DNA from 2 places in the Pandoraea sp. CB10b_02 genome. Region 1 is predicted to be linked to the other one. Evidence: riboswitches for the same ligand, from Rfam matches in the RefSeq annotation. Region 1 holds a riboswitch; the other holds the start of a gene.

Region 1 (11,252 bases):
GCACGACGGCGGCAGATCCCACCCCGGTATCGAGCACGCGAGGCAGGTTGCCGGCATCGATGCCGCCGATGGCAACGAGCGGGTAATGCGGCGCCACCAGCTTCACATAGCGCGCGAGCTTCGCCAGCCCCTGCGGCGCGGTGGCAATCACCTTGGTCGTGGTCGGAAACACAGCCCCGACGGCGAGATAGCTTGGCCGGAAATGGTGCGCCGCGAGAATTTCGTAATAGCCGTGCGTGCTGATGCCAAGCCGCATGCCGCTCGCGTGCAATGCCGCGACTTCATCGGCCGAGAGCGCCGCCATGTCCTCTTGCCCCAGATGCACGCCGTAGGCCCCGGCCTGCGCGGCTTCGCGCCAGTGGTCGTTGATGAACCAGGCGCCGTCGCGCGAAACGCGCTCGGCGGCCCTCACCACCCGCGCGATCTGCTCGTGCAGTCCCGGATGCGCGGGATCCTTGATCCGCAACTGCACCGTGCCGACCTGCAGGTCGGCCATGCGCTCGCACCACCCGGCATCCGGCAGTACGGGATACAGCCCGAGACGCGGCGGGCACGCCGGGAAGCGTCCGGGTGACGGCGCCTGACCGAGGACCGTGGGGAACGTCTCCAAGACCGTCGGCCATTCGCCGAGCGCGGCCGCGTCCTCGGCGCGGGCGTGGCTGCCGTCGCTGCGCCAGGCGCGTCCCAGCACCAGGGCGTCGTGCGGCGCAAAGCCGCAGTCGAGAAACGCCGCGAAGGCCGGGAAGAACGCCGGATCGTCGACACCGGCGATGCGATAGACAGCGTCCGGCGTGTACAGGGCATCTTCGGCGTGCCCCGGCACCGTCGCGCGGGTGACGAGCACCACGGCACCCGCGGCGCGCCACGCGTCGATCTGCAACGACGCGGCGCCCGCCTCGTGTGTCGACGCCGCCGACAGCCGGACCACATCTCCCTGGCCGGCGTGCGCGGGCGGCTCGACATGCAGGCGCCACGACGGTGCGCCATCGTCCGCGGTGGCCGGCCACGGGGCAAGGCGCGCCCGAATCGCCCCGGCGGCTTGCTGCCACGCCGTTGCGGCTGGCGCGCCGGCCGGCAGCCATTGCACATGCGAAAGCCTGGCGGCGCGGGCGGGCGTCGTCATTGAAAATCCTCGTTCGACGGATGGAAGGGTGTCGGGTGGGCTGCGGGCAAGCCCGCAGCCGGCGTCATGCGCTCGTCTGGTGCCAGAATGGCACGCCGACGACCGGCGTGCTCGCTTGCGCGCTCTCGCGCTCGGCCATCGGCCCGGCGAGCCACGCCGCGCGCCCGGCCCTGATCGCGGCGGCAAACGCGCCGGCCATCTCCACCGGCTGCGCGGCGAGCGCCACGGCGGTATTGAGCAGCACGCCGTCGAAGCCCCATTCCATGACCTGGCAGGCGTGCGACGGCAAGCCCAGGCCGGCGTCGACGATGAGCGGGGTGTCCGGCAGACGGTCACGCAGCAGGCGTAGTCCGTAGGGATTGATCACGCCCTTGCCCGTGCCGATCGGCGCGCCCCACGGCATGAGCGCCTGGCAGCCCACGTCGAGCAGCCGGCGGCACAACACCAGATCCTCCGTGCAGTACGGCAGCACCTTGAAGCCGTCGCGGATCAGTTGCTGGGCGGCCGTCACCAGACCGAACGGGTCGGGCTGCAACGTGTAGTCGTCGCCGATCAGCTCGAGCTTGATCCAGTCGGTCTCGAAGACTTCGCGCGCCATCTGCGCGGTCGTCACCGCCTCCTGCACCGAGTGGCAGCCGGCGGTATTGGGCAGCACCGGCACGGCCAGGCGCCGCAGCGTCTCCCAGAAATGGCCTTCCGAGGCCTGCGCGCCGGCGCCCGAGAGCTGGCGACGCAGCGCCACCGTCACCATGCCCGGCCGGGCGGCGTCGATCGAGTCGTTGAGCGCCTGCAGCGACGGGTAGCGCGCCGTGCCGAGCAAAAAGCGGCTGCCAAAGCGAGTGTCGTACAGCGTGAGAGCGTCGCGCACGCTGCCCGCGGCCACGTTGGCCGATTCCGTGAATGCGTTCATCTCAGCCTCCGGCCACCGGTTGCACGACATCGATCCTGTCGCCGTGCGCGAGCGCGTGCGCGGCGTATTGCGTCTTGGGCACGAATTGCCCGTTGACCGCCGCGGCGAACGGCGGCCTGGCGCCGTAGGCGGCCAGCGCCTCGGCCAGCGTCGCCGTCTCGGCCACGCTCAGTGTCTGTTGATTGATGTGGATGTCCATCGTGTACCGCTCCCTCTCATGCCCGGCGGAACAGATCCGGCCACGGCCGGCTCGCTCGCCACGTCTCCCAGTCGAACGCGTGCCCCGTTCCCGTTGGCGCGTCCGTCGTTTGCATCAATGCCTGCGCGAGCGCGCACGCCTCGCCCGTCACCGCCGGCGCGAGCAGATAGCCGTGGCGATACAGGCCGTTCACACGCAGCAGCCGCTTGCCGTCCCATTGCACGCGCGGCAGATGATCGGGCAGCGCCGGCCGGCAATTGACGTTCAGCTCCACAATGCGCGCCTCGCCGAACGCCGGGTTCAGCGAGTGCGCCGCCGACAGCAGCTCGAGCGCCGAGCGCACCGTCATTGGCGACATGTCCTCCGACTCGAGTTCGGTCGCACCGATCACGTACAGATCGTTTTCCTTCGGCGCGATGTAGATCGGATAGCGCGGGTGCAGCAGGCGCACCGGGCGGCGCAGACCGATACCCGGCGCGTGGATGCGCACGACTTCGCCGCGCACGCCGCGCAATTGCGGGAGCGCGCCACGCGCGCCCAGGCCGCGACAGTCGATGACGAGACCGGCCTCCGGATAGGCGCCCTCTCCGATTTCGGTGTGCCAGTGCAGCGCGGCGCCCGCTTTCGCGAGGCCGGCCGCCAGCGCGCGCAGCAATTGACGGTTGTCGAGCTGCCCCTCGTTGGGCAGCAGCCAGCCTTCCTGAAAACGCCCCGCGAGCGCCGGTTCCACCTCGCCCAATTGCGCGCCCGACACCCGCTCCACCCCGCCGCGCAGCAGCTCGGGCGGCGCGTTGGCGCGCATGCGTCGATCGAACATCACCGCTTCCGCGCGGTCGGGCTGATGCCAGACGACAAGCGTGCCGTTGCGCTGGAAGAACACCGGTTCGGGCAGGCCGTCGATCAGCGAGGGCCAGCGCCCGAGGCCCGCGGCGCCCATCGCGACGATGCTAGGTTCGGCCACGGCGGCTTCGGCCAGCGGCGCGAGCATGGCGGCGGCCACCCAGCCGGCGGCCGAAGCCCCGTCCGCGCCGCCTCGCTCGTAGAGCGCCACGCGCGCGCCCGTGCGAACCAGTTGCCAGGCGAGCAGACGGCCGGCCAGGCCGCCGCCGAGCACCGCGACGTCGGGAGTCGAAGCGCTCATACGCGCACCGCCGCGCGAGCCGTCACGGCGCACACGCACTCAGGACAATCCGAAGGAAAAATCGCAGGGACTTGCGAAAGGCAGCGCATGGGGTCCTTTCCTCATGAAAGCAAAAGGACGAAACGGTGTTGGACACCTTACCCCACTGGAGGAGTCGGAAACTTCCCACGCCGGTATTACCCGGGTCGGGTGCAAAGGGTCTCTCTCAGCCCCGTGCCACTCGTCACGCATGGTTCACACCCGCGTTCGGTACGGAGCACCCCTGTTTCGCCCGCAGTCATTACAACATAGATGCCGACGCCCGTGCAAGCCGGGCCTCCCGGGCGGTTGCACGCTCGCCGCGTCTCGTTTTTTGACGAATCCCCGGACCGTTGTAACAGTGCGTAAACTGAATTTCGACGACACGCGGGTTTCGGGCCGGAATTCGTGCAACGCATCATCTAACGCGCCGGTCAAACCGACCGTCGGACAGCGGCGCACGCGCAGGCGTTTGCCCCACGCCCGCGCGATCGCCGCCGCGTGCCCGCCATAGCACGACCGCATGGCACGACCGCATGGCACCACCCCATAACACAACCCCATAACACCGCCCCATAACACGTTGCATCACAGCGGCCGCGCCGCCAGACGATCATGGCCCACACGCCCAAGTCCCCCACACCTGCCGGCACGCCGCCGGCCGCTCACCCCGCCCGCGCTGCCCGCGCTGCCGCGTCACTGCCGAAGGCTCCGGGCGCCTGGCAATTGATCCGGCCCTATTGGGTCTCGGAAAAGCGCTGGGAGGGGCGGCGTCTGCTGGCGCTCGTCATCGCGCTGAACCTCGCGGTCGTGTTTATCAACGTGCGGCTCAACGCCTGGAACACGGGCTTCTACGACGCTCTCGACAAGCGCGACTGGCCAGTCTTCAAGTCGTCGCTCGCCGAATTCGCGGTGCTTGCCTTCAGCTTCATCATCATCGCGACGTTTCGCACCTACTTCCGGCAAATGCTGGAAATCAAGTGGCGGCAGTGGGTCACCGACGCCAATCTGACGAAATGGTTTGCGCAGCAGGCTTACTACCGCATCGAGCGCGATCATCTCGCGGACAACCCCGACCAGCGTATTTCGGAAGACATCCGCACGCTCGTCAGCTCGTCGCTCTCGCTCTCGCTGGACCTGCTCACCACGCTCGTCTCGCTGTTCTCGTTCGTCACCATTCTCTGGACGATTTCCGGCGCCGTGTCGTTCGCGCTGGGCGGCATGAACATCACGATTCCCGGCTACATGGTCTGGGTCGCGGCGCTATACGCGATCGTGGGCTCGTTCTTCATCTTCAAGGTGGGCCGCCCGCTGGTGGGCCTGAGCTATCGTCAGCAACAGGTCGAAGCCGACTTCCGTTTCCTGCTCGTGCGTCTTCGCGAATCGGCCGAGCAGGTCGCGCTCTATCGCGGCGAGGGCGCCGAGCTCTCGCGTCTGAAGGCCGCCTTCGGCGCCGTGCGCGAGAACTGGTGGCAAATCATGGTGGTGACCAAGCGCCTGATTTTCGCGAACTCGATCTACGGGCAGATCGCCATCGTGTTCCCGATCATGGCTGCGGCCCCCCGCTACTTCGCCGGCGCATTTACGCTCGGCGTGCTCATGCGGATCATCGACGCGTTCGGACAGGTGAGCGACGGCTTCTCCTGGTTCGTGAACAGCTTCGCAACGCTGGCCGAGTGGAAAGCCACCGTCAACCGTCTGCGCGAATTCACGCGCGTGGTGGACGCGCCGCCGCGCGAAGGCGGTATCTCGGTGGTCACCGCGCAGTCCGCGTCGCTCTCGTCGGCCGCCTATGCGGCGACGGACCTCCAGCTCGCGCTGCCGGACGGCGCGCCGCTCGCCGCCGCCGGCTCGTTCGCGTTCGCGCCGGGCTCGCGCTGGCTCATTCGCGGGCGCTCGGGCAGCGGCAAGAGCACGTTGCTGCGCGCGCTGGCGGGCCTGTGGCCGTTCGGCGCCGGCCGCGTGGACGTTCCGGCGGGCGCGCGCGTGCTGTTCCTCTCGCAGCAGAGCTACCTCCCCATCGACACGCTCAAGGCCGCGCTGGCCTTCCCGTCGTCGCCGGAGGCGTTTACCGACGACGAGTGCCGCGACGCGCTCGCCGCCGTGAACCTCGGCCAGTATCTGGACGACCTGCCGAACGTCGCCCACTGGGCGCGGCGGCTCTCCGGCGGGGAACAGCAGCGCCTGGCCGCGGCGCGCGCGTTGCTGCACAAGCCCGACTATCTGTTCCTCGACGAAGCGACCAGCGCACTCGACGTGGAAACGGAGCAAGCCGTATACGCAGCGCTCCATACCCGCCTGCCGGCGACGACGATGGTGAGCGTGGCGCATCGCGACACGCTCTCGCACTTTCATCAGCACACCATGACGCTGCGCGGTGCTCGCGAGCAGGCGGCCGACGCACAGCGCACGAGTCGCGCCGACCCGCCGCAGGCGGTGGACGCGGCGTAGTTCGTTCACCTGCTAAATAATATTGACGCGCCTGTCCCGAGGCGCGGGCGGTTTGGCATAATCACGAGCACCCTAGGCATTACACGGGCTCATCGTGACCACCCCCACTCCCTCGTCCGGCAGCGCCGACACGACTCAGCGCCGGACCATCGTCGTCACCGGCGCCGCTTCCGGCATCGGCGCGGCCATCGCCCGCCGGCTCGCCTCCCCCGACACCCGACTGCTGCTGCACACGCGCGGCGCCTCCGACGCCAGCCGCACGCGCCTCGCCGACGTCCGCCAGACCTGCGAGGCCGCCGGCGCGCAATGCGCGCTGTGGTTTGGCGACCTGTGCGAGGCGCCCGCAGCCACGCGACTGATCGACGCCGCGCGCGACGCGTTCGGCGCCGTGGACCAGATCGTGAGCAACGCCGGTTTCGCCACGCGCGAGCGCCTGACCGACATCGACGCCGACGCCTTCGCCCGCACGCTCTCGGCCATGCCCGGTGCGTTCGCCGCAATCCTGCGTGCGGCGCTGCCCGACCTGCAGCGCTCGGCGTGCGCCAGCGTCGTGGCCGTCAGTTCGTTCGTCGCGCATCGTTTCGCGCCGAATCAGGCCGGCTTCCCGGCGACGGCCGCCGCCAAGGCCGCGATCGAGGCGCTCGCGAAGAGCGCCGCCGCCGAATACGCGCGCGCCGGCGTGACGGTCAACTGCGTCGCGCCCGGCTACACGCGCAAGGACAGCGGTCACTCGGCAATCGATCCGGCCGCATGGCAGCGTGCGGCGCACGCCACGCCGACCGGGCGCCTGTGCGAGCCGGACGACATCGCCGCGCTCGCCGCCTTCCTGCTCGGCCCGCACGCGCGGCAGATCACCGGGCAGGTGATTCACGTCGACGGTGGATTGACACTCTGAACGAGCGCCGCGCGACAAACCTCCCTACATCACACATAACGACAAGCACACGGTCCACCGAGGAGTCTTCATGGCATTCTTTTCCTGGTTCAAGGAACTCAACACGAAGGAGCGCAAGGCCCTGTATGCGGGCTTCGGCGGCTACGCCGTCGACGCGTTCGACTTCATGATCTACTCGTTTCTCATCCCCACGCTCATCGCCGCGTGGGGCATGTCGAAGAGCGAGGCCGGCATGATCGCGACGAGTTCGCTGATCTCGTCGGCCGTGGGCGGATGGCTCGCCGGCATTCTCGCGGACCGCTACGGCCGCGTGCGCGTGCTGCAGTGGACCATCGCCACCTTCTGCCTGTTCACGTTCCTCTCGGGCTTCACGCACTCGTTCTGGCAACTGCTCGTCACGCGCACCCTGCAGGGCATCGGCTTCGGCGGGGAGTGGACGGTCGTCACCATGATGATGGGCGAGATGATCCGCTCGCCGCAGCATCGCGCCAAAGCGGTCGGCACGGTGCAAAGCAGCTGGTCGGTCGGCTGGGGCGCCGCCGCGCTGCTCTACTGGTTCTTCTTCGCCGTGTTCGAGGCTGACACCGCATGGCGAGCGTGCTTCTGGATCGGCATCGTGCCCGCGCTGTGGATCACCTACGTGCGCCGCAACGTGTCGGATCCGGAGATCTTCACGCAGACGCGCAAGCAGGTTGCCGAAGGCGCGCTCAAGAGCAACTTCGCGCAGATTTTCGCACCCGCGCACGTGAAGACGACGATTCTCGGCAGCCTGCTGTGCAGCGGCATGCTCGGCGGCTACTACGCCATCACCACATGGCTGCCGACCTATCTGAAGACCGAGCGCGGGTTGTCCGTGTTCAACACGAGCGCGTACCTCATCGTGCTGATCGTGGGGTCGTTCGTGGGTTACATCGTCGGCGCGATTCTGTCCGACAAGTTCGGACGCCGCGCGGCGTTCATCTTCTTCGCGGTGGCGTCGTTCCTGCTGGGCATGGCCTACACGATGCTACCGATCACCGACGGTGCGATGCTGCTGCTGGGCTTCCCGCTGGGCATCGTGGTGCAGGGCATCTTCGCGGGCATCGGCGCGTATCTGACGGAGCTGTATCCGAACCATATCCGCGGCTCCGGCCAGGGTTTCTGCTACAACCTCGGGCGCGGCATCGGGTCGTTCTTCCCCATCGGGGTCGGCATGCTCGCGCAGACGGGCTCGCTCGTGAAGGCGATCGGCATTGTCGCGGGCGGCGGCTACCTGCTCGTGGTGGTGTGCGCGCTGCTGCTGCCCGAAACGCGCGGCAAGGCGCTCACGGCGGCCGACCCCGCGCGCTGAAGCCGACGGGCGGCAAGACGGGACGCCGGATCGCTCGTCGCGGCGCCATCGACGGCGCTCGAATGCCGCGCGGCGTCGCGAGCGCCGTCTCTCCTACACGAGTGCCGCCGGCAACGTCCCCGCATAGGGCGTCTCCGGCAGTCCCTTCACGCCGCATCGCACGGCAAATACGTGACCGTCCTGATCGGTCGCGTTCGCGCCGGGGCGAATCGACGTCACGAACAACGTGTCGAACTCGCGCCCGCCGAACGCGCACATCGACGGTTTGGACACCGGCAGCAGGATTTCCCGATCGAGATCGCCCCTGGGCGTGAAGCGCAGCAGTCGGCCGCCGTCGTTGGCGCACGTCCAGTAGCATCCGTGCGCATCGACCGCCGCGCCGTCGGGCCGCCCCGGATACCGGTTCATGTCGACGAACAGGCGCCGCGCGCTGATGGCGCCGCTCGCCGCGTCGAAATCGTATGCCCACACGCGTCGACGCGTGGGATGCGAGTCGCTCAGATACATCGTGCGACTGTCGGGAGAAAAGGCCAGCCCGTTCTGCGTCACGAGCCCGTCGACGAGCGGCGCGGACAACTGCCCTTGCGCGTCGAAGCAGAACAGCGAACCGGCATCGCTCGCGAGCGACATGTCCTGCACCATCGTGCCGGCCCAGAAGCGGCCCTGACGATCGCAGCGGCCGTCGTTGAAGCGCATGCCCGCCGCCGGGAACGCCGGCGCGGCCAGCCGCCGCCATTGCGCCGCGGTAACGTTTGCGTCAGCGCCCAGCTTCGCCGCGAACAGCCCCGTCTCGGCGCCAACGAGCAGCGTGCCCGAAACATCGAAGGAGAAACACGCCACCTGCTCGGGGAACGTCCATTGCCGGTGCTCGCCGTCAGCGGGCGTTACTCGATGCAATTGCCGCGCGGGGATGTCGACCCAGTACAGCGCCTGCTCGTCGGCGCGCCACAGCGGGCTCTCGCCCACCGCGTGCGGTGTCGGGCGCGACGGCTCGAGCCGTTCGATCGACACGCTCATGGCTTGGGCTCCATCGGCCCGAGCAGCACGAAGGGGCCGCCCTGATAACGCTGCGCCCAGTCGTCCATCTGCGGATCGGGCGCCTTGGGCGGGAACAGATGCGCAAACTCGGCCGAGCTGTCTTGCGGGCGGAAGCCGAGGAACGCCGCCTTCGTGTTGTCGACCCACAGCGTGGGGTTGTTCGACACGCCGTAGACGATGGCGTGTCCCACGCGATTCGTGAACAGCGAGCAGCGCACGAGTTCGACGAAATCCCGATAGCTCAGGTACGTCACCATCATGCGCGGATTCTTCGGTTGCTCGAACGACGAGCCGATGCGCAGGCACACCGTCTCCAGACCGAAGCGGTCGAAATAGTAGCGCGACAGGTCTTCGCCGAAACACTTGGAGATGCCGTACATGCCGTCAGGGCGATGCGGTGCATCCACGTCCAGTACTTCGGTGACCGGATGGAAACCGACGGCATGGTTGGAGCTGGCGTAGACGATGCGCTTCACACCGTGCTTCTGCGCCGCGCTGTAGACGTTGTACAGCCCGAGGATGTTGGCTTGCAGGATGTCGTCGAACGGCGCCTCGACCGAGATGCCGCCCAGATGCACGAGGGCGTCCACGCCTTCGAGCAGCGCATGCACCGCCGCACGATCGGCGAGGTCCACCTGCATCGCTTCTTCGTGCGGCGCTTCGGCCGCGATCGGCGCGATGTCGCTCACGCGCACGATGTCCGCCCATTGAGCGAGTTTGCCGCGCAGTTGTTTGCCGAGATTGCCCGCCGCGCCGGTCAGCAGCAGACGGCGGTACGGTTTGCCGGAAGTCTGGCTCATGTCACTCCTCATTCATCGCTGGATCGCCATGCACGCCGCGGTGCATCGCCACTCTCACACCGACGCCGCGCCGCTCGCCGCGAGCGCGTCGCCTCATGGTTCCTACGCCGGGTCAGGCGCCGGCCGCCGTGCGGGGGGGCCTGATGGGCCTGATGTGTCTAATGGGCCTGATGCGCCTGATACGGGGCCTGGGCCGCATGCGCGTCGCCCCGCGCGCCCGACTGTGGCGCGACCGTGCCCGGAATGACTGGCTTGACCGGCTTGACCACCGTCCACAGAATCACCGCGCCGATCAGGTCGCCCAGTCCCAGCGCCACGAAGAACGGCGCATAGCCGAGTGCCGTCACGAACGTGCCGATCACCAGCGTGAAGAGCAGGTTGCCGATGCCGGCGGACAGGCTCGCCAGCCCCGTGGCCGTTGCCACTTCGTTGCGCGCGAACAGGTCGGCCGACATCGAGATCACCGTGATCGAGAGCGTCTGATGCGCGAAGCCGCCGAGACACAGCAGGAAGATCGCCATCATCGGGTCCTTCACGAAGCCCACGCCGCACATCGCCGTCATGATGATCGCGCCGATCGTGAATACCACGCGCTTGCCGTTGAAGATGGTGATGTTGAAGTGCTTGTTCAGCCACAGGGAGATCGTGCCGCCCATCAGACAGCCGACGTCCGCCGCCACGAACGGCAGCCACGCGGTCGCGGCGATCGTCTTCAGATCGAAGCCGCGCGCCTGATTGAGATACAGCGGCATCCAGAAGACGATCGTGCCCCACACCGGATCGGCGAACAAGCGCGGCAGCGCGATGCCCCAGAAGTTGCGCTGGCGCAGGATGGAAAGCGGGCTGGGCTTGCGGGCGTCGGCTGCGGCGTCGACCGCGCGGCCTTCGTTGATATAGTCCGACTCGGCCTGCGTGAGCGACGGGTGATCGGTCGGGTGACGGTAGAAGACGAGCCACAGCACGCCCCACACGAGGCCCATGCCGCCTGCGATCACGAACGCCGTCTCCCAGTTGTAGCGCATGATCGACCACGCGATCAGCGGCGGCGCGAGAATCGCGCCAACCGACGTGCCGATGTTGAAGATGCCTGCCGCCAGGGCGCGCTCCTTCGTCGGAAACCAGAACGCGGCGGCGCGCATGCCGGCGGGAATGAACGACGCTTCGGCCAGCCCCAGCAGCCCGCGCAGCACGAACAGGCCGATCCAGCCGTCGGCCAGGCCGTGCAGCATGCACACGACCGACCACGTAACGCCGCACAACAGGAAGCCCAGACGCAGCCCGATGCGGTCCATCAGGTAGCCGGTGAGCGGCGCACCGATCGGATACAGGACGAGAAAGGCGCCGGTG
Region 2 (11,252 bases), on a different contig from region 1:
TGCGGGCGTGGCTCTCGGCGCCGGCGCGGGCGCCTGGTTCGCGGGGCGGCCTGTCCTGATCACGCAGAACGAGTACGCACTGAATCTGTTCAACGGCGATATCGGCATTGCGTTGCCGCTCGGCCCGTCCGGGGCGCTGCGCGTGGCGTTCGCAACGCCGGATGGGGGCTATCGTCTCTATTCGCCGGCCAGTCTGCCGGCGCACGAAACGGCGTTCGCGATGACAATCCACAAGTCTCAGGGCTCGGAGTTCGAGCGCGTGGCGATCGTGCTGCCGGAGCAGGCGAGCCGCGTGCTGTCGCGTGAGCTCGTCTATACCGGCGTGACGCGGGCGCGCACTCAGGCGTGGGTCTGCGCGCCCTGGCAAGTGATCGCGTCGGCCATCGCACGGCCGACGCAGCGCGATGGCGGGCTGACCGACCGGCTCGCGCAGGTGCTGGCTACGACGCCTCGTCCGCCGCAGGCGTGATGACGGCCTCGGCGACGGAGCCCAGCCGCGTGACAAGCAACTGGTCGATCTTGTAATTATCGATGTCGACCACTTCGAACTTGTAGCCGGCCGCCTCGGTGGCCTCCGACTTTTTCGGAATTCGCTTGAGCTGGTAGATCATGAAGCCGGCGATGGTTTCGTACTCGCCTTCGCCGGGCAACTCGTCGATATCGAGCGCCTTCTTCACATCCTCTACCGATGTCACCCCGTCGACGAGCCACGAATGCTCGTCGCGCTGCACGATCTGGTCTTCGTCGGCAGGGTGGACCACGTCGCCCATGAGCGCGCCGACGATGTCGTTGAGCGTGACCACGCCGACCACGAGGCCGTACTCGTTGATGATCACGGCAAAGCTCTCACGGGTTTCCTTGAAGCGCGCCAGCGCCTCGGAGAGATTGAGCGTGTCCGGAATCACGAGCAGCTTTTTCGCATACAGACGATCGAGGTTCCGGATCACGCTCGAAAGGTCTTCGCTCGCAATGCGCTGGAGCAGGTCCTTCGAGTCGACATAGCCGAGCACGTTGTCGATTTCGTCGCGGCACACCAGGTACTTCGAATGCGGACTCTCGGTAATCTTCTGGCGAATGCTGCGCTCGTCCTCGGAAATGGTGAAGTACACCACGTCGTCACGGAAGGTCATGACCGAGCTGACCGTGCGTGACTCCAGCTCGAAAACGTTCTCGATCAGATGCAGTTCCTGCTTGCGCAGCACGCCGGCCTGCGCGCCTGCCCCGACCATGGCCGCGATGTCTTCGGAGGTGATGTTCTCGATGGCATGCGTCGGCAGTTTGAAGATGCGCAGGAACAGGTTCGCCACGCCGTTGAAGACGTAGACGAGCGGGCGCAGCACCTTCAGGCAGAGCAGCATTGGGTCGATGATCGCCATCGCGACGCGCTCCGGATTGACCATCGCGAGCCGCTTCGGAATCAGGTCGGCGAACTGGATGAACGCGATCGTGATGAAGAGGAACGAGCCGATGCCCGCGAGTCGCAGCGCGAGCGCCTGGTCGGCCACCGGCGAGAGCCACGTGAACAGATAACCCGTGAGGAAACTCTCCCCGAGCACCCCGCCCAGCACGGCGACCGCATTCACGCCGATCTGCACGACGGTGAAGAAGTTGCCGGGCTGCTCCTTGAGTGCGAGCACCTTGACCGCTTGCGCGTCGCCTTTTTCCATGAGCACCTGAAGCTTGGTGCGCTTGGCGGCCGTGAGAGAGATTTCAGAGGCGGAAAAGAAAGCGCTCGCCAACACGAGCAAAAAGATACTGAAAAGAAAGCCGTAACCACTCATATCGATGTCCCTGTATGTACGAAAGCGGGCGCACAGCAGCGACGTAGGCCGGCGCCGCCCGAATGACGGAAGGGCCGGTGACAGGAGACATTTCAAAACAAGGCCGGCGAGGCCATCATTTTGAGATGCCTTCGGGCTGGGGACCGGAAAGAAGTCCGGGCCCGGCGTGTGCGGCGAGCAAGCTCTGCCGCCTACGCCTTCCGCGGGGATCGCGGGGTGCGTCAGCCGTCGGCTGTATCGCTTGTCCGATAGCATGCCATAACTTCAGGGCACGCCGATATGCCCTCCCTGCGCCGCCGTTGCGTTGCCGCACGTCTGTGGCATGACCGGGCGGACGACCTGTCTACTTCCGGGCGGTGGCGCGTACCTGCCGCGCATTCGGTCGCGCAGAACCGATAATCGCCGCATCGGCGCTCGGGCATCGTGAACCCGCTTCGACATGCGGTCGAAGCCGCGGCAATCGCCGCGCCACACGGCTTCCCGAGGAGGAACTCATGAACGGCGTACACAACTATCCGATCGGTCCGGTCAACATGACCAAGCCCGATCTGGGCGGTCTCGATCATGCTCGCGACAAGGTGCAGTGGGAGCGCTTTGCGCTGCTACGGTTGACCAACAGCATGGCAGGCTGCGCGAGAACGCCGCTCGCGCGGCAGATGTGCAAGCCGCGGACATGCCTTCCGAGCGCCGAGCTTTGCGAGGATTTGTGCAAAGTCTCGTCCCAAAAGACGCCGGAGCGCACGCCGGTGAACCGCGCCGGGGCTTCCGCGGCGCTTGCCGAAACGGGCGATCTGCTTCCCGTCCTGATGGCGGAACTCGATCCCGAGGGCCGCGCGCGAGCCAAGGCGGTGTTGTGCCCGTCGGCGCTGCAAACCCTCTTCGTCTGCGCAGGCGAGCGACATGGCAACGCCCGCGGCAATGGCGGCGACTTCGCCCATCACCCCGTCGCCATGCCCGATTCGCGCAGCGAAGGCGCGCAGATCTGCGCGTCGGTCATTGAGGGGGCGCTGCTCGGCATGGGTGGGCGCAACGCCACGGTGCCGTTCGAGGTCGGTCTGAACGATGTCACGCGCGCGGTGGCGGACACGGCGCGGCGCTGGACGGGCAAGTCGGGGCTGGTCGGCAAGAAAGCGTGGACGCACGCGTGTCAGGTGCACCAGAGCGCGCAGGATTTTCTTCGCGATGTGAACGCACGGCTACAGGCGAGCCAGCGGGAACTGCCGTCGTCGGCGGCGACCGCGTGGATGTTGCGCGTCGCCTTCTCCGACGCCATGCCGATGCACCAGGCGAGCGTGCGCGACGACCTGCCGGCATCAGCCGGCCTCGGCACCGACGAATGGGTGCGGTGCGCGCTCGGCATCGAGCAGTTGGGAGACCAGCACTGGGGCATGCGGCATCGTGATGTGGTGAGCGCCGCCAAGCTGCCGGCGACCGACACGCCGGCGTTCACGGCATTGGCGACGTCGATCTCGTCGCTGCGGCCCAGCCTGGCCACGCTTCGGCTGCGCAACCGGCTCACCGCGCGTGGCGTGCCGACGGCCGAGGCCGCCACGACGCCCGATGCGCAAAGGCATGCGTGAGTCGTCCCACCGCTGGCCAGGCCCGTGCCTTCGTGCAGGGCGCGCCCGAACCGGCTTGAGCTGAAACAACAACGCCCGCACAGACGCGGGCGTTGCTTCATGCGCACGCGGCGAACCGGCCGCGCCTTGCTCCCGTCAGGTGCGGCGATAGATCTCGGCGCCGCTCTTGACGAACTCGACGGCCTTCACTTCCATGCCCTGCTTGAGCGCGGCCTCGTCGCTGATGCCTTGCTTGGCGGCGTAGTCGCGCACGTCCTGCGTGATCTTCATCGAGCAGAAGTGCGGCCCGCACATCGAGCAGAAGTGCGCCACCTTGGCGGAGTCCTTCGGCAGTGTCTCGTCGTGGAATTCACGCGCCTTGTCCGGATCGAGACCGAGGTTGAACTGATCTTCCCAGCGGAATTCGAAGCGTGCCTTCGACAGCGCGTTGTCGCGAATCTGCGCGCCCGGGTGACCCTTGGCGAGGTCGGCGGCGTGCGCTGCGAGCTTGTACGTGATGATGCCTTCCTTCACGTCGTCCTTGTTCGGCAAGCCGAGGTGCTCCTTCGGCGTGACGTAGCACAGCATGGCCGTACCGTACCACCCGATGGTCGCCGCGCCGATGCCCGACGTGATGTGGTCGTAGCCGGGAGCGATGTCGGTCGTCAGCGGGCCAAGGGTATAAAACGGGGCTTCGTCGCAGTACTCGAGCTGGAGATCCATGTTCTCCTTGATGAGCTGCATCGGCACGTGGCCCGGGCCTTCGATCATCACCTGCACGTCGTGCTTCCAGGCGATCTGCGTGAGCTCGCCGAGCGTCTTGAGCTCGGAGAGCTGCGCTTCGTCGTTGGCGTCGTAGATCGAGCCGGGACGCAGGCCGTCGCCGAGCGAGAACGCGACGTCATAAGCCTTCATGATTTCGCAGATCTCTTCGAAGTGCGTGTACAGGAAGCTCTCCTTGTGATGCGCGAGGCACCACTTCGCCATGATCGAGCCGCCGCGGCTGACGATGCCGGTCATGCGGTTGGCCGTCATCGGCACGTAAGCCAGACGCACGCCGGCGTGGATCGTGAAGTAATCGACGCCCTGTTCCGCCTGCTCGATGAGCGTGTCGCGGAACATTTCCCACGTCAGCTCTTCGGCCTTGCCGTTGACCTTTTCGAGCGCCTGGTAGATCGGCACCGTGCCGATGGGCACCGGGCTGTTGCGCAGAATCCACTCGCGCGTTTCATGGATGTGCTTGCCGGTCGACAGGTCCATCACCGTGTCGCCGCCCCAGCGGATGGCCCACGTCATCTTGTCGACTTCTTCGCCGATCGACGACGTCACGGCCGAGTTGCCGATGTTCGCGTTGATCTTCACGAGGAAGTTGCGGCCGATGATCATCGGCTCCGATTCCGGGTGGTTGATGTTGTTCGGGATGATGGCGCGGCCGCGCGCGACTTCGCTGCGCACGAACTCCGGCGTGATCTCGGCGGGAATGCTCGCGCCGAAGTGCTGGCCCGGATGCTGGCGCGAGAGCAGATTGGCGAGACGCTCGCCCTGCGGGCCGGCGCGGCGCACGCTCTCGATGTATTCCTGACGACGCAGGTTTTCGCGAATCGCGATGAATTCCATCTCGGGCGTGATGATGCCCTGGCGCGCGTAGTGCATCTGCGTCACGTTCTTGCCAGCCTTGGCGCGGCGCGGCGTGCGGTGCAGGCCGGGGAAGCGCAGATCTGCCGTGGCGGCGTCCGCGGCGCGCTCGCGGCCGTAGGCCGAGGTGAGCCCCGGCAGGGCTTCGGTGTCGCCGCGTTCCTCGATCCACGCGGCGCGCAGGGCGGGCAGACCGGAGCGGATGTCGATTTTCGCGTTCGGATCGGTGTACGGCCCCGACGTGTCGTAGACGAAGATCGGCGGGTTCTTCTCGCCGCCAAAGCTCGTCGGCGTGTCGGCTTGCGAGATTTCGCGCATCGGCACGCGGATGTCGGGACGCGAGCCGCTCACGTAGATCTTGCGGGAATTGGGCAGCGGTGCGATCGCGGCTTCGTCCACGCGCGCGTTGGCTGAGAGGAACTTCGGATTGGCGTTCATGCAATGTCTCCTGGCGGGGCACGTGTTGACGCCGACAAATTCGGCGCAAAGCGGCTCAGGGGCATGAACGGGGGCGAGTAACTTCTACGCTCCCTGCGCTGGCATTATCCAGATCAGGTTCTAAGGGTATTTCTCACCCACAACTCACGTTGCAGGACCCCTGCGCTAGCTTTGCGGCAACGATACACCGACTCGGCCGACCAGCACAAGCGCGATGTGTCCCGAAAAACGTGAACGGGGCCATGGTGCGCCGCGGCATGACATGCTCGTCCGGCGCGTTGCCAACGAGGGGAATGTCTCGGCGGCTGTCCGTCCCGCCGCCGTGTTCGCGCGGCATGCTGGCGGCCTGCGTGCGGCGTGCGTGCGGCGTCACCGGGCGGGCCGACGGCGATCGTCGTCGTCGAAGGCTCGCGCGAGGCGCTGCGCCACGTCGGCGGCGCTCGATTCGCTCACGTTGGTGAAGCTCATCACGAGCGCTGGTGGCATCGTCCGTGCGACGCGGAAAAACGACAGCGCCCCGGGGGCGAGTCCGTGCCGCAGGGCGGCGCGGCAGATGTCCCGATCCCCGCGTGTGGGGTCCAGCCAGCCGAGCAGGTGCATGCCGCCGGCCTGCTGCGCGAGTTCGATGCGACCGGCCAGGTGCGTGCGCAACGCGCCGGCGAGCGCCGCGCGGCGCTCACCGTAGAGCTGACGCATGCGCCTGATGTGGCGGCTGAAGTGCCCCTGCGTGATGAAATCCGTCACCGTGGCCTGCTCGATCCAGCCCTGGGCCGGCGCGGCGAGCGCCGCATTGGCGGCAAACGCATCGCACAACGCCGGCGGCACCACCAGATAGCCGAGCCGCAGTCCGGGAAACAATACCTTGCTGAACGAGCCCGCGTAGAGCACGCGCTCGCCGCCATCCAGGCTCTTGAGTGCCGGCAGCGGTGCGCCGGTGTAGCGGAATTCGCTGTCGTAATCGTCCTCGATGATCCACGCGTCGCGCGCCTGTGCCCAGGCGAGCAGCGCGAGGCGGCGTGCCAGCGGCAACGTGACGGACAGCGGCGACTGGTGCGACGGCGTCACGACCGCGAGCCGCGCGTGCGGGGCAATCGCCTCGCCGGCCGCAACGTCGAGGCCCTGCTGATCGACCGGCACGGGCACGAGCGTCGCGCCTGCCATGCGCAGCGCCTCGTGCGCGCGAAAATAGCCGGGGTCTTCGCACCATACGGCGTCGCCGGGGCGTAGCAGCACGCGCGCGATCAGCGTCAGCGCTCCCTGATAGCCGGCGGTGACGACGATCTGCCCGGGCTCGCAGCGAATGCCGCGCGCAATGGCCAGATAGCCCGCGATGGCTTCGCGCAGCGGCGCCCAGCCGGTGGCGTCCTGATAGTGCAGGCCTTCGGGCGCGAGATGACGGGCGTGACGTGCCGCGAGGCGCGCCCACAGCTTGCGCGGGAACTCGTCGAGCGCGGGCATGCCGTTTTGCAGCGGGAGCGGCATGCCGGACGCGTTCAGCGGAAGATGATTCGGGTTCTCGGCGGGGTGTGGCGCACGCGGTGCGTCTTCGACGATGGCGGGCGTGCCAGCCGTGCCGTTCACCGCTTGGCCCGGGGGCGCTGGGAGCGCCTTGGCGGCGCCGCCGAGCCGGGCAGCGTCGAGTTGCGGATTGACGCGACTGCCGGCCGCGCCGCGTCCGATCACGAAGCCTTCGGCCACCAGCCGCTCGTATGCGGCTTCCACGGTGCCGCGCGCCACGCCCAATTCGCTCGCGAGCGCACGCGTCGAGGGCAGTCGCGCCGCAGGGGCGAGCTTGCCGGAGAGGATGCCGTCGCGTATCCGCTCGTAGAGCGCGCGATACGTCGGCACACCGGCCGTATGCGCGGCCTGCGCCAGATGCAGTGCGGCAACGGCGGGCGAGTGGGTATGACTGGCGTGATCGGACATGGCGCAATGCCTGGCTGGATGGCCCGCGCGGGGAGCATCCCGGCATGGCTCGGTTGGCCTGGCGATTTTATTCGATTTTGGCTCTTCCAGATAGGACAAGACGACCGTATCGTTGTCCTCGTCCCGCGCTCGCACGCTCACGCAATCACGCGGTGATCGCGGCGAGGTGCCCCGACAAGGTGCCCCGGCGAGGAGTCCTGGCGAGGCGGCACCACGCCTTCGCGCCCCACCGGCGGCATGGCGGCATGCCGGCATGCCGGAACCCGATGGAAAACCGAATGGAGAACCGACTGATGATGCGTCTGAACTACACCACGGCGTCCCCGCAACCTTACGAAGCGCTGCACGCTCTGAGTGCGTACTTCCACGACTGTGGTCTGCCCGGCGGGCTGGTCGAACTGGTCTGGCTGCGGGCCTCGCAGCTCAACGGCTGTGCGTTCTGCATCGACATGCACGTCACGGACGCGCTGAAGCTGGGCGTCGAGCCGCGCCGGCTGCATTTGCTCGACGCCTGGCGCGAGACGACACTCTATTCGCCGGCCGAGCGCGCGGCGCTCGCATGGACCGAGGCCGTCACGAACGTGCAGGACGCTCACGTGCCGGACGCCCTGTTCGCGGATCTGCGCGCGCACTACGACGACAGGCAGATTGCCGACCTCACGTATGCCATCGCCACGATCAACGCGTGGAACCGCCTGGCCATTTCGTTCCGTACCCCGTTGCCGAAAACGCCGCGGGGCGTGCGCTGACCCGCCAGAGGGAGGTGGAAGCAAGGGGCTTGCCGTCTCGCCGGCGGCCCTCAAGCGCGAGCGCCGAGCGCCTGTGGCCGCATTCTCTCGAACGTCGGCCGTTGGCCTTCGCCGCCGATTGGCGACAAGTCAATGCGGCCGCAATGCATCCATCGACAGCTTCCCGACATCCGCCGCCAGCTGCAAACGCGCCGTCTGTAACGCCGTGTACGCTGCGACGTCCTGCTGTTCGGCATCCGCCAGGTCGTTTTGGGCCTTGAGCAGCTCCAGCAAGGTTCCCACGCCGGCCTTGTATCGCCCGAGCGCGACGTCGGTGGTCTCCCGTGCACGCGTGAGCAGCGTTGCGCTCAATTGCAATGCGTCGGCGCTGGATGAAAACACCTCGTAATGACGCCAGACGTCCGCTGCAATACGGCGCTTGACCAGGTTGAGCGTCTCGCGGCGGCGATCGACTTCCGCCTGGGCGTCGCGCACGCGATATTGGCGCGCAAAGCCATCGAACAGCGGAATCGAAATCTGAATCCCAACGCTCCGGTTGTTGATCACCTGACGCGCGGTGACCTGCGTGATTGGCGTGTCGCCCCGGTCCGCCCATGCGGCCAGCGAGATCGTGGGGCGCCCCTGGCTTCGCACCACGTCGACGTTGGCTCGAGCGGCCTCGAGCTCGGCCTGCGCGGCGAGCACATCCGGATGGTGGGACAGCGCCTCGTCGAGCATTGGGCCGATGGCGCGCCGCTCGTCACGGACCCCAGCGCCCAGCGGCGGCAGTGGGGCCAGTGTGAGGGGGGTGTCCGCACGCGCGCCGATGGCCAGGGCCAGGTCTCCCAGCGCCAGTCGTGCCGCGCTCTCGGCCTGCAGCGTAGCCAAGCGAGTACGCGACCACGTCGTCTCCGCCTGAAGCCGGTCCGCGCGAGCACCGATGCCCGCCGCCAGGCGCGCGGCGGCGGCGTCGAAACTCTCCCGGGCAATCCGCTCGGCTTCGCGCGCCGAGCGCAACGCGCGATGACGCCCCTGCGCTTCGTAGTACGCCTTCACGGTGTCGAGAAATACCGTCTGCAAGCTCGCATTGCGCCAAGAGACGGCGGCGTCGACCAGCGCCGTATCGCGCGCAACGCTCGCCGATCGCTGGCCGAAGTCGTACAGCACCCATGTGAGGTTCAGTGCAATGTCGGTACTGCGGCTATAGAGCGACGAGTCGTATTCCGGCGAATCGTCGTAACTCACACGCTGGCCGACCCGCGCGATGCTGCCGGCGGCCGTCACATTGGGCAGGTAGGCCGAGCGCGCCACACCCAGGCGCGCCTGCCGCGCGCGCAATTCCGCCCAGGTCTGACGCGTTCGCGGGTCCGTGGCCAGGGCCATGCTCACGGCTTCGGGCAATGACAGCGGCGCGTCGGCGACAGCCGAGGCGGGGGGCGGCGGCGGTGCGCCCGCGCCCTGCGCGTAGTCGAGTGCCACCGAGGGCGGTGGCGTCATCGCGTGCAGCGGGTCGTTCCAGCCCTGGCCGAGTGCCGTCAGGGGGAAGAGGGCCGCTGCCCACGCGACCAGAGCAGGCACCAGGCGCGATGCAAGCGAGCCGGAAGTGGCCGGGCGCATACGATCATCTGCCATACGCCGGGGGCGGCTCATACCGGTGCGGCATCCGCCGCGCCCGCCGTGCAGACGTGGGCAGGACATGGCGCGTCGGCGTGCCGGACATCGCGCACGATGCGCCCGGCGTCAAGCATCAGTTCGCGTGAAGCGGTGACGACCGTCTCCGTGCGGTGCGCAACGATCACGCGAGTAATGGGCAGCCTGGCGATAGCCGCGTTCACTTCCCGTTCGCGCGTGACGTCCAGATGGCTGGTCGCCTCGTCGAGAAACAGTACGCTCGGGCGCTTGTACAGCGCACGTGCGAGCAGCACACGCTGCTTCTGCCCGCCGGAGAGCACGGTGCCCATGTCGCCCACGAGCGTGTTGTAGCCCATCGGCATCGCCGATATGTCGTCGTGTATTGCGGCCATATGCGCGCACTCGCCCACCCAGGCGAGATCGGCGTGCGGGTCGAAAAAACTGATGTTCTCGGCGATGGTGCCGGCGAACAGCGTATCGTCCTGCAATACGGTCCCCGCGAGCCGGCGAAGTTTGTCCAGTCCCACATGCCCTACCGGTACACCATCGAGCAGAACCTCTCCCTCGGTCGGCGGCAGAATGCCGAGCAGCACGTTGATCAGCGTGGATTTACCGCCCCCGGATGCCCCGGTGATCGCCACCGATTCGCCCGCCTCGATGCGCAAGTTCACGCCGTCGAGCACATACGGTTCATGCTCGCTGTAGCGAAAACGAAGGTTGCGCACCTCGATGACCGGCACCGAGGGCGTGTCGCTCAGCTCGGCAGCCTCTCGCCATGTGGCGGGCGACGCCGGTTCGGGCGCATGAAGGACGATATCGGCCAGACGCTCGCCCTGCAATTGCATCATCTTCACGTCCACCCATTTGTCGAGCAGCGCGCTCACGCGCGTGTCGAACATCAGCTTGAACGCCATGAACGCGATCAGCGCGCCAACCGTGAGCGTGCCGCCGAGCACGAACCGGGCGCCGAGCCAGACGATGACGATCGTCTCGAGGCCGAACAGCACACCACTGAGCGCGCGGTAGCCGAGCGCCATCTTCTGTATCGTCAGGTCCGCGTTGATCTGATTGACGAGCAGCGTGAGCCAGCGCGAGCGGCGTTCGTCCTGTTGGCGGAACAGCTTGATGGTCTTCACGCCGCGCACGGTCTCGAGAAAGTGTGTCTGCTGCTTGGCGGTATGCACGATCTGCGCTTCGGTCGCGTCGCGCAGCGGCACGAACCACAGCCATCGACCGAACGCGTAGAGCGCCATCGCGCCCACGGCGATCCACGCGAGCGGCGCGCTGAAGACGAACATCATGGCGAGCGTGATACTCATGACCAGTCCGTCGAGCACGGCCTCGAGAAACGACGTCGTCAGTGTGCGCTGAATCGCGTCGATGGCGCCGAAGCGCGAGACCACGTCGCCGAGATGCCGCTTTTCGAAATAGGTCACCGGCAGGCGCAGCAGATGCATGAACACGTTGCTGCGCCATTGCAGATTCAGCGTGGTGCCCAGAAACATCAGCACCCAGCCGCGCGCCACGGTGGTCACCTGCTGCATCAGCAGTAG

The links. A riboswitch is a leader RNA that binds a small molecule or an ion and turns the genes downstream of it on or off. The one in region 1 is predicted to bind thiamine pyrophosphate.
Region 2: it holds a riboswitch for thiamine pyrophosphate, as region 1 does, so the genes downstream of both, thiC (phosphomethylpyrimidine synthase ThiC) here and CDN36_RS13140 (FAD-dependent oxidoreductase) in region 1, are expected to answer to the same signal.

What each region holds. Positions count from the first base shown of each region.
Region 1 covers NZ_NJGW02000010.1:136,127-147,378, forward strand. The annotation lists gene CDN36_RS13125 (thiamine phosphate synthase) at 1-1,123, opposite strand, end outside; gene CDN36_RS13130 (thiazole synthase) at 1,188-2,033, opposite strand; gene thiS (sulfur carrier protein ThiS) at 2,035-2,232, opposite strand; gene CDN36_RS13140 (FAD-dependent oxidoreductase) at 2,249-3,373, opposite strand; TPP riboswitch at 3,519-3,647, opposite strand; gene CDN36_RS13145 (ABC transporter ATP-binding protein/permease) at 4,007-5,842, shown strand; gene CDN36_RS13150 (SDR family NAD(P)-dependent oxidoreductase) at 5,937-6,737, shown strand; gene CDN36_RS13155 (MFS transporter) at 6,808-8,067, shown strand; gene CDN36_RS13160 (SMP-30/gluconolactonase/LRE family protein) at 8,161-9,084, opposite strand; gene CDN36_RS13165 (NAD-dependent epimerase/dehydratase family protein) at 9,081-9,905, opposite strand; gene CDN36_RS13170 (MFS transporter) at 10,064-11,252, opposite strand, start outside.
Region 2 covers NZ_NJGW02000003.1:107,608-118,859, reverse strand. The annotation lists gene recD (exodeoxyribonuclease V subunit alpha) at 1-469, shown strand, start outside; gene paeA (polyamine export protein PaeA) at 441-1,781, opposite strand; gene CDN36_RS04035 (hypothetical protein) at 2,276-3,361, shown strand; gene thiC (phosphomethylpyrimidine synthase ThiC) at 3,497-5,413, opposite strand; TPP riboswitch at 5,487-5,585, opposite strand; gene pdxR (MocR-like pyridoxine biosynthesis transcription factor PdxR) at 5,783-7,339, opposite strand; gene CDN36_RS04020 (carboxymuconolactone decarboxylase family protein) at 7,618-8,088, shown strand; gene CDN36_RS04015 (TolC family protein) at 8,218-9,699, opposite strand; gene CDN36_RS04010 (peptidase domain-containing ABC transporter) at 9,714-11,252, opposite strand, start outside.